2 regions of the Mesorhizobium sp. WSM4822 genome follow, and region 1 is predicted to be linked to the other one. Evidence: riboswitches for the same ligand, from Rfam matches in the RefSeq annotation. Region 1 holds a riboswitch; the other holds the start of a gene.
What was found. A riboswitch is a leader RNA that binds a small molecule or an ion and turns the genes downstream of it on or off. The one in region 1 is predicted to bind thiamine pyrophosphate.

Region 1 (4,599 bases):
CGGGACGAGTTATCGCTCGGCGATCTATTACACCAGCGACGAACAGAAGCGCGTCGCCGAGGACACCATCGCCGATGTCGATGCCTCGGGCCTGTGGCCGGGCAGGGTCGTCACCGAGGTCGCACCCGTTGGTCCGTTCTGGGAAGCCGAGCCCGAGCATCAGGATTATCTGGAGAAATATCCCAACGGATACACCTGCCACTTCGTCAGGCCAGGCTGGAAGCTGCCGGTTCGCGAGACGGCGGTTTCGTAGATTCGCAACTGCGATTTGCCCTGCATTGCTGCTCGACGGTGTCGTCGAGCAGGTCATCGCATCCAAACCCCTTTCAGTCAGCGCACCGTGTCGCGTCGGCCATTGAGCTTTCACAACGTCCGAGCGCTCTTCGAACGCCTTCGTCAACGGCGAATGCGGATGCGGTAGGCAAACACGGTCAGGTGGTTGACAGCCTGCCGTATCGCGGTCCAATTGCGCAGGAAGAGTTGATTTCGGGAGACGGGCCGTGAAGAAAATCTACGAAAAGCCAGTGTTTGTAAAACGCGAGCGTCTTTCGGTTGTCACTGCCTTGGCATCGCCTTCCACTCAGCCGACCTGACAAGCTCGCCCTGATCTGTCGGCCCGTTTGAGCCGCCGAAGATGAGGCCGATCGAATCGACCGATCACTCGGAGCCGATCACAGCCGTTTTTGTCCTCGATATCTCTAACCATACGGGGCCTCTGCTCGCCGGCTGGCTAGAGGCTGGAAATGCAATTGGCGCGATCATCGTGCCCGGGTTCCGGCGTCGTCCCACCGGTTTCAGCATCGGCAATTTCCGACGAAGGCTTCAACGCAAGCTGCTGCTCAGGCGGTTTGTCGGTAACACGCCTGTCAAGTTGATCGAATTTGGCCGCCCTTACGATTGGAATGCGCTTGGTCGCCAATTGTCTGACCTCCGCGCCGATGTGCTGGTCTGCTACACTTTGCCTGTCTTGATCCCTCAAGAGGTTCTTGGCCATTTTTCCAAAGGCGGGGTCAACCTCCACCCGGCGCTGCTCCCCGACTATCGAGGGCCACATCCGACCCAGCGCTTGGCCGTGGACGGCCGGTGTGCGGCTCATGGCGGCGTCACGCTCCACAAGATGTCCGCCGGTTTTGACGAGGGTGACATTCTCGGGCAGGTGCCGTTTTCCGAAGCTGACTGGACCTCGAGAGAAGCCTTGGCCGACAGCACGGCAACCGCTATGCGGATTCTGGTGAGCGAGGCGGTGCCGGCCTACTGCCGGGGGCTGTTGTCAGGAATGCCGCAGCCGAAAGGCGACTTCGTCTGGGCACGGCTTCAGCCCAGCCACCTGATAATCTCGCCGGCCATGTCGGTCGAGCATGTTGTACGGCTATGGCATGTGCTCGGCCTTCTGCCAGGCATCTATCTTGAAATCGGAACGCGCAAAGTCAGACTGGGATTCCAGATCAGAAGGCTGGGGCCTTGCACAGGAAAGGCTCCGGTCAGGCGGTGGGGAACAGTGGAATTCGATCTCGCCAACGGTCGGGTCCTGTATTTTACCTACGGTAGAGTGCTCAAACGGCTGCTCAATTCAAAACACCTGTTTTTGCGCCCGCCCGCCGGAAAACCCGCTCCACAAATCCGGCTGTTCGGCAAAACGAGTGCTGCGGACCAGAGAAACGGATGAAGCCGCTGGGCGATGCCCAGCGGCTTCATCTGTGTGCGGTTACTTGCCACAATTATTATCGTTTACCGTTGGCGCCGTCGCGTTACCATCGGCGTCCGTCTGTGCGCCTTGCGGGTTGGTCGGGCAATTCTGATCCGCGTTCGAATTCATGTCCCCTACCGTGCCAGTCGTGCTGTTGGTCGTGCCCGGGTCGACAGTGTCCGGCTCGACCGTATTCGGTGAAGCCGGCGTGTTCGGCTCAACCGTCACCGATTTGCCGCTGCCGCTTCCATTTGCGTTGTTGCTGCCGGCGCTTTGCGCCATGGCTGACGTGGCCAGACCAATGGTGAGAACGGAAGCTGCGAGGATTTTCATGAACATGGTTTGTCTCCATTTCTGTGAAGTCGTCGCTTGTTTTCTACGAAAGTGATCGCGTTGCGACTGTGGGGACAACCGGTCGCGGCGGCGAAGGTTCCCGACAAAATTCCGCTCAGGCGCACCGTGACTGGCGCAATGCTTTTGGCGCAGTGCTCTGAAAAAACGGCTTTCCCTTGAACTCGAATGATGCTTTAAGGCGCACATCCACAGGGGTGCTCCGTACGGTCGGGGCTGAGACGGGGGCGGCAAGCCCACAGACCCTAGAAGCTGATCTGGGTAATACCAGCGGAGCGAGGCGGGCGATGTTTTCAGGCGCACAGATTTCCCTATACCCCATGACCGACGAATTCGTCGGTGTCATTCTTGGCGCGCTCGGTGCGCTCGATCCCTGGCGCGACAAGCTCAGGATCGAGACCGACGACATCTCGACCTTGCTGGTCGGGCCGCCCGAAGTGCTGTTTCCCGCCATGCGCGACCTCTTCGTGGCGGCGGCACGCAGCGGCAAACATTGCGTGTTGTCGGCCGCCATCTCGCGCGGGTGCCCTGGCGAGCCGGATGACCCGATCTGCCGCTCCGATGCACTTGGCGGGCCTGTCGGGCCACTCGGCCCGCGCAAGGATGCGGCCATCGCGGCGGTGCGCAATGCTGCTGCCACCGGCCAGTCGGCGGCGGCGCAGTTCTCGCTCTATGTGATGGGCACCGACGACCACATGGACGAGATCTACGGCTGCATCGATTTTCTCAAGCAGTCCGGCGTCTATGAGCGTTCCAAGCATTTCTGCACGAAACTGCGCGGTGATGCCGGTGCGATCTTTTCGGCGCTGGACGAGGCCTTCTGCCGCTTCGGACCAGGCGCCGGCCACGTAACCCTCGACGTCACGGTCTCGGCCAACAGCCCGTCGGCTGTCTGAGCCAGCCGCGCTTTCGCGCTGCCGTCAAAGGTTGTCTCCCGTGGCCACATCATCAGTCGCTTCGCGCCCGATCGCGAGCCTTCTTGTCAAGGCAATGCCGGCCATGATCTCGGTCGGTTTGCTCCTGCTGGCGTGGGAGCTTTATGCCACCTATTCCGGCATCAGGCCGACGACACTGCCGGCGCCGTCGCGCGTTTTCGAGCAAGCGCTGCTCAATCGCCAGGCGCTGGCCGACAACGCCATTCCGACCATCGGCGCCACGCTGCTCGGCTTCTCCTGTTCGCTCAGCGCTGCCTTCGTGCTGTCGATGCTGGTCGACTTCTTCCAGCCGCTGCGGCGTGCGCTGTTTCCTGTCTTAATCGTCAGCCAGACCTTGCCGCTGGTGGCGATCGCGCCGCTGGTGGTGCTCTGGTTCGGCTTCGGGCTGGCGCCCAAGATCATGCTGGTGGCGCTGGTTACCTTCTTTCCGATGCTGGTTGCATTAGTCGAGGGTTATGAGTCGACCGAGGCCGAGATCGGGCAAATGCTGCGCGCCATGGGAGCAGGGCGCTGGCGCATCTTCATGCTGGCACGGCTGCCTTCGGCGCTGCCCTATTTCTTCGCTGGTTTGAGGATCTCCATCACCTACGCCGTGGTCGGCGCGATCTTCGCCGAATATGCGGGGGCCGCGAAGGGGCTGGGCATCTACATGCTCAACGCCAAGAACAATTTCCGTCCTGACCTGGTTCTTGCCGCCGTCGGAGTGAGCGCTGCCCTGACCCTTGTCCTGTTCGGGTTGACTGTACTGCTGCAGCGCCTTGCGATGCCCTGGGAGCGGGCCGGCAAGGAAACCGCCGGGAAGGGGGCCTAGCGATGAGCCGGCTCGAACTGCGGCATGTGCGCAAGGCGTTCGGTGGGCTCGACGTGCTGGCCGATATTTCGCTTAGCGTCGGCGCTGGTGAATTCGTCTCGATCCTTGGACCCTCGGGCGCCGGCAAATCGACACTCTTCCAGCTCCTGACCGGCGCCGAGCATGGCGAGGGCGAGATGTTGTTCGACGGCGCGCCGCTCGACGACCACGGCAGGCATTTCGCCTTCATGCCGCAGCGTGACGCGCTGATGCCGTGGCGGCGCATCCTCGAAAACGCGACGCTCGGGCTCGAAGTGCAAGGCATGAGGAGACAGGCGGCGCGGGCGCGCGTTGCGCCGTTGTTTGCCGAATTCGGGCTTGCCGGCTTCGAGCGGCATTTTCCAGCGCAACTGTCCGGCGGTATGCGCCAGCGCGCGGCCTTGCTGCGCACGGTGGTGCAGCAACGCGACATGCTTTTGCTCGACGAGCCGTTCGGCGCGCTCGACGCGCTGACCCGCACGGCCATGCAGCGCTGGCTGGAACAGATGTGGCGGCATCATCGCTGGACGGCGCTCCTGATCACCCATGACGTGCGCGAAGCCGTGTTCCTGTCCGACCGCATCTATCTGCTGTCGGCGCGCCCGGCCCGCATCGTGCGTGAAATCAAGGTGCCGCTGCCGCGCCCGCGCAGCCTTGGCGGCGATGCCGCGCGCCAGGCAAGTACGCTCGAGGCCGAGATTCTCGACATCATCCTCAACGCCACCCCATCCAAAGGACACGATCATGACTGACTTGACGCGCCGGCAGGCCTTGTTGCTGACCCTTGCCACAGGCCT
Region 2 (4,599 bases), on a different contig from region 1:
GCAGCGCCAGGATGATGAGTAGCGCGTTCAACCAGGTCTCGCTCCGATGGACTGAGAGATACCGACGTTGCGCGACCGGCAAATTGGTGTCGCCGACCACATTGGCGCCCAGGCGCGTCAGGGCCAGCACAACGATAAAGGTCAGGGCAATCTGCAACAGCGTCAGTGTAACGGCCCGCGCGGGATCGAAATCAAAGCGCAGCGCCTGGTAGATGCCGACCTCCAGCGTCGTCGCGGCCGGCCCGCCGCCGAGCGTCAGCACGATCGTGAAGGATGTGATGCAGAGCATGAACACAAGCCCGGCGACGCCGGGCAGTGCGGCGCGCAGCGTTGGCCATTCGATCAGCCGGAACGCCGGCCGCGCCGCCATGCCGAGTTGGCTCGCCAACCGCCATTGGTCGGCCGGTATGGTCTGCAGCGCCTCGAGGAACAGCCGCGTCGCCAGCGGCAGGTTGAAGAAGACATGGGCGACGAGGATGCCGGACAGGCCATAGATACCCGGCCAGCTTCCGCCGCCGATCAGGGCAAGCACGCCGGCGAAATAGCCGGCACGGCCATAAAGCGCCAGAATGCCGAGCGCTGCGACAATAGCCGGCAGCGCCAACGGCACGGCGAAGATCTGCAGGATGAAGGCGCGGCCGAAGAAACGTGGATGTCGCGACAGAGCCCGCGCCACGAACAGCGCCGGGATGGCCGAAAGCAGCGTCGAGAGCGCCGCTTGCCAGAGCGTGAAGCGAATGACGCGAAGCAGATAGGGATCGAAGGCTGCCCAGGCGCCCGAGAAATCATGGGCGCCCTCGAAAAGCAGGCCGGCAAACGCGCCGCCGATCAGCAGCGCGATCGCGGCAAGCGCGACAATGCCGGCGCTGACGCGGGGATCGGCTGGATGGCGCGTACGCATCTCGCGCTATCCAACCCTGCGACGGGTATTGATCGAGGGGAATATCTGGCGAAGGCCGAGCCCACCCCCCTCTGTCCTACCGGACATCTCCCCCTCAAGGGGGGAGATTGCGCACTCAGCCGCCTTCGCTATTCTCAAGAGTGGCAGGACTAAGAGAGGCGATAAAGCTGCCGATATCCCCCCCTGAGGGGGAGATGGCCGGCAGGCCAGAGGGGGGCGGCTTGGCGCAAACATGCGACGCGGCTCGCGCCCTACTTGCTCATCACCGCAAGCCATTCATCGACCCAGGCCTTGCGATTGGCAGCGACCTCTTGCGGGCTGAACAGCAAGGTCTTGGTCGGCTTGACCAGTTTATCAAAGGCCGGATTGAGCGGCTTGTCGGTCTTGCCGGCCGGGAACATCCAGTTGGTCTCGGGAATGGCATCCTGGAATTTAGGCCCGGTCATGAAGGCCATAAACTTGGCCGCCAGCGGATTCTTGGCTCCCGTCGTGGTGATACCCGCCACCTCGATCTGCAGATACTCGCCCTCCTCGAAGGAGGCGGCCTGGTAGCGCCCGGTGTTCTCGGCGATCATGTGATAGGCCGGCGACGTCGTGTAGGACAGCACCATCGGCGCCTCGCCCTTGGTGAACAGCCCATAGGCCTCGCTCCAGCCCGGCGTCACGGTCAGCACCTTCGGCTTGAGCTTGGCCCAGGCCTCCGGCGCCTTGTCGCCATAAACCGACTTGACCCACAGAAGCAGGCCGAGGCCCGGCGTCGAGGTGCGTGGATCCTGGATGACGATCTTGTCGTCGGCACTGCCTTCGACCAGCTCTTTCAGGCTTTTCGGCGGGTTCTTCAGCTTCTCGGTGTCGTAGACGACAGCGAAATAGCCGTAATCAAAGGGGACAAAAGTGTCGTCGCTCCAGCCGCCCGGTACATTGACGTCGGCCACCGTGCCATGCGGCGCGAACAGGCCTGACGCCTTGGCATCGGCGGTGAGATTGGTGTCGAGGCCAAGCACGATATCGGCCTTGGTCGATGCGCCTTCCAATCTGACGCGGTTGAGCAGCGCGACGCCGTCGGCGACCGAGACGAACTCGACATCGCAGCCGCATTCGGCCTCGAACGCCTTCTTCACCACGGGACCCGGGCCCCAGTCGGCGGTAAAACTCTCATAGGTGTAGACGGTGAGCTTGTCCTTGGCCAAGGCCGGTCCGGACAAGGCCACGACCGTTGCTGAAACAAGAGCGTATAAAAGCGTGCGCATCGGCGCCTCCTTCGTTCGAATTGAAAGGAATTGAGGCGTCGGACTGTCCGAAACGTCTAATCCCTCCGCCGGTACAAACCGGATCAGGTTCAGCGGGTTGGCGAGACTGCCTCTCAGCCGGTCCGCGAAGATCGCGTCCGGCACCCCGTTAGAGCGTTTCGACACATAGGCCGGGCCGATCCGCCACGCAAGTGGGAGTTTGCCGCCTTCCGTTTCCCGTGCCGGGCTGGTAAGGGCCACACGATATGAGCACATTCACCATCCTGCTTGGCGGCGATCTCATCCGCACGCCACGGCTCGACCGTCAGGTCGAAGGCTCCCGCGTCATCGCCGCCGACGCCGGCATAGGCCATGCGCAGTTGCTGGGCCTCGTGCCGGAGCTGTGGGTGGGTGATTTCGATTCCGTGCCGGCGAACCTGCCGGACGATCTCGCTTCCGTGCCGCGCCGGACCTTCCCGGCGGAAAAGGACCAGACCGATGGCGAACTTGCCATCGCCGCCGCACTCGAGCGCGGCGCGACCCGCCTGGTGCTAGCAGGTGCTTTCGGCGGCAAGCGAGCCGACCACGCTTTCCTGCATCTGGCGCTTGCCTTGCGCCTGGCCGAAGCAGGGACCGATGTGCTCCTGACCAGCGGCGCCCAGGAAGGCATTCCCCTGCTGCGCGGAACGGCCGGCTTCGACTATGCCGATGGCACGCTGTTTTCGGTGCTCGGCTTTTCCGAGCTTGCCGGGTTGACCGTCACCGGCGCCAAATGGCCGCTGAACCACGTCAAGGTGGCCTTCGGTTCGTCGCTGACCATTTCCAACGAGATCAAGGGCCGCCTCGAAATCGCGCTCGGCCATGGCCGCGCGATGCTGCTCGCTCATCCCTATCCCTTACCTGAAAGCTGACATGGCCCCGCCTCTTCTCAACCTCGACGGGATAAAACTGACCTTCGGCGGCACGCCGCTGCTCGACGGCGCCGCCTTGACGGCTTCGGCCGGCGACAAGATCGCACTGGTCGGCCGCAACGGGTCGGGCAAGTCGACCCTGCTGAAGATCGCCGCTGGCCTGATCGAGCCGCAGGACGGCGAGGTGTTCCGCCAGCCTTCGGCAACTGTCCGCTATTTGCCGCAGATGCCCGACATGGAGGGCTTTGCCACTGTCCGCGCCTATGTCGAGGCCGGGCTTGGCCCTGCCGACGATCCCTACCGCGCCAGCTATCTGATGGAGCATCTCGGACTGTCGGGTGAGGAACGTCCGAACGATCTGTCGGGCGGCGAGGCGAGGCGTGCTGCCCTTGCCCGCGTCATGGCGCCGGAGCCAGACATCCTGCTGCTCGATGAGCCGACCAATCATCTCGACCTCTCGGTCATCGAATGGCTGGAAGAAGAACTCATCCGCACCTCCTCGGCACTGATCGTCATCTCGCACGACCGCCGCTTTCTCGAACGTGTGTCGCGCGCCACCATCTGGCTCGATCGCGGCCAGACCCGCAGGCTGGACAAGGGCTTTGGCCATTTCGAGGAATGGCGCGACCTAGTCCTGGAGGAAGAAGAGCGCGAGCAGCATAAACTCGGCCGCCAGATCGTTCGCGAAGAGCATTGGCTGCGCTACGGCGTGACGGCGCGGCGCAAGCGAAACATGCGCCGGCTCGGCGAGTTGCAGACCATGCGCCAGCGTTTTCGCGGCCATCGCGGTGCCGAAGGGTCGGCGGCCATGGTGGCGAGCGACGCCGCCGAGTCCGGCAAGCTGGTGATCGAGGCGAAGAACATCGAGAAGAGCTTTGGCGATCTAACCGTGGTCAAGGGGTTTTCGACCCGCATCCAGCGCGGCGATCGCGTCGGCCTGGTCGGGCCGAACGGCGCCGGCAAGACGACGCTCTTGAAGATGCTGACCGGCGAGATGAAGCCGGACGCCGGTTCGGTGCGGCTCGGCACCAATCTGGAGATCGCCACGCTCGACCAGAAGCGCGAGGCGGTCGACCCGCAGGAGACGCTGGCGCAATATCTCACCGACGGGCGCGGCGAGAACCTCGTCATCAATGGCGAGCAGCGCCACGTCGTCTCCTACATGAAGGATTTCCTGTTCAAGCCGGAGCAGGCGCGCACGCCGGTGCGCGAGTTATCCGGCGGCGAGCGGGCGCGGCTCTTGCTGGCGCGCGTGCTGGCGCGACCGGCAAACCTTCTGGTGCTCGACGAGCCGACCAACGATCTCGATATGGAGACGCTGGAACTGCTGCAGGAACTGGTCGCCGGTTTCGCCGGCACCGTCATCCTGGTCAGCCACGACCGCGATTTCCTCGACCGCACCGTGACCAGCCTGATCGCACCGGATGGTGACGGCCGCTGGATCGAATATGCCGGCGGCTACTCCGACATGCTGGCGCAGCGCGGCGGCACCCGGCTGGACGACCGCAAGGCGCGCGCGAAGGCCGAGAACGGCGAAGCGCCAGTGACGACCAGAAGT

Region 2: another riboswitch for thiamine pyrophosphate. It lies ahead of thiB (thiamine ABC transporter substrate binding subunit); the one in region 1 lies ahead of AC0L3E_RS14800 (YkoF family thiamine/hydroxymethylpyrimidine-binding protein).

Annotation. Positions count from the first base shown of each region.
Region 1 is NZ_JBVVQM010000005.1:364,082-368,680, reverse strand. Features, by position in the region: gene msrA (peptide-methionine (S)-S-oxide reductase MsrA) at 1-253, shown strand, start outside; gene AC0L3E_RS14810 (formyltransferase family protein) at 635-1,666, shown strand; gene AC0L3E_RS14805 (RodZ family helix-turn-helix domain-containing protein) at 1,706-2,026, opposite strand; TPP riboswitch at 2,222-2,335, shown strand; gene AC0L3E_RS14800 (YkoF family thiamine/hydroxymethylpyrimidine-binding protein) at 2,326-2,934, shown strand; gene AC0L3E_RS14795 (ABC transporter permease) at 3,038-3,784, shown strand; gene AC0L3E_RS14790 (ABC transporter ATP-binding protein) at 3,787-4,554, shown strand; gene AC0L3E_RS14785 (ABC transporter substrate-binding protein) at 4,547-4,599, shown strand, end outside.
Region 2 is NZ_JBVVQM010000003.1:160,884-165,482, forward strand. Features, by position in the region: gene thiP (thiamine/thiamine pyrophosphate ABC transporter permease) at 1-901, opposite strand, end outside; gene thiB (thiamine ABC transporter substrate binding subunit) at 1,153-2,151, opposite strand; TPP riboswitch at 2,195-2,309, opposite strand; gene AC0L3E_RS08820 (thiamine diphosphokinase) at 2,397-3,041, shown strand; gene AC0L3E_RS08825 (ABC-F family ATP-binding cassette domain-containing protein) at 3,043-4,599, shown strand, end outside.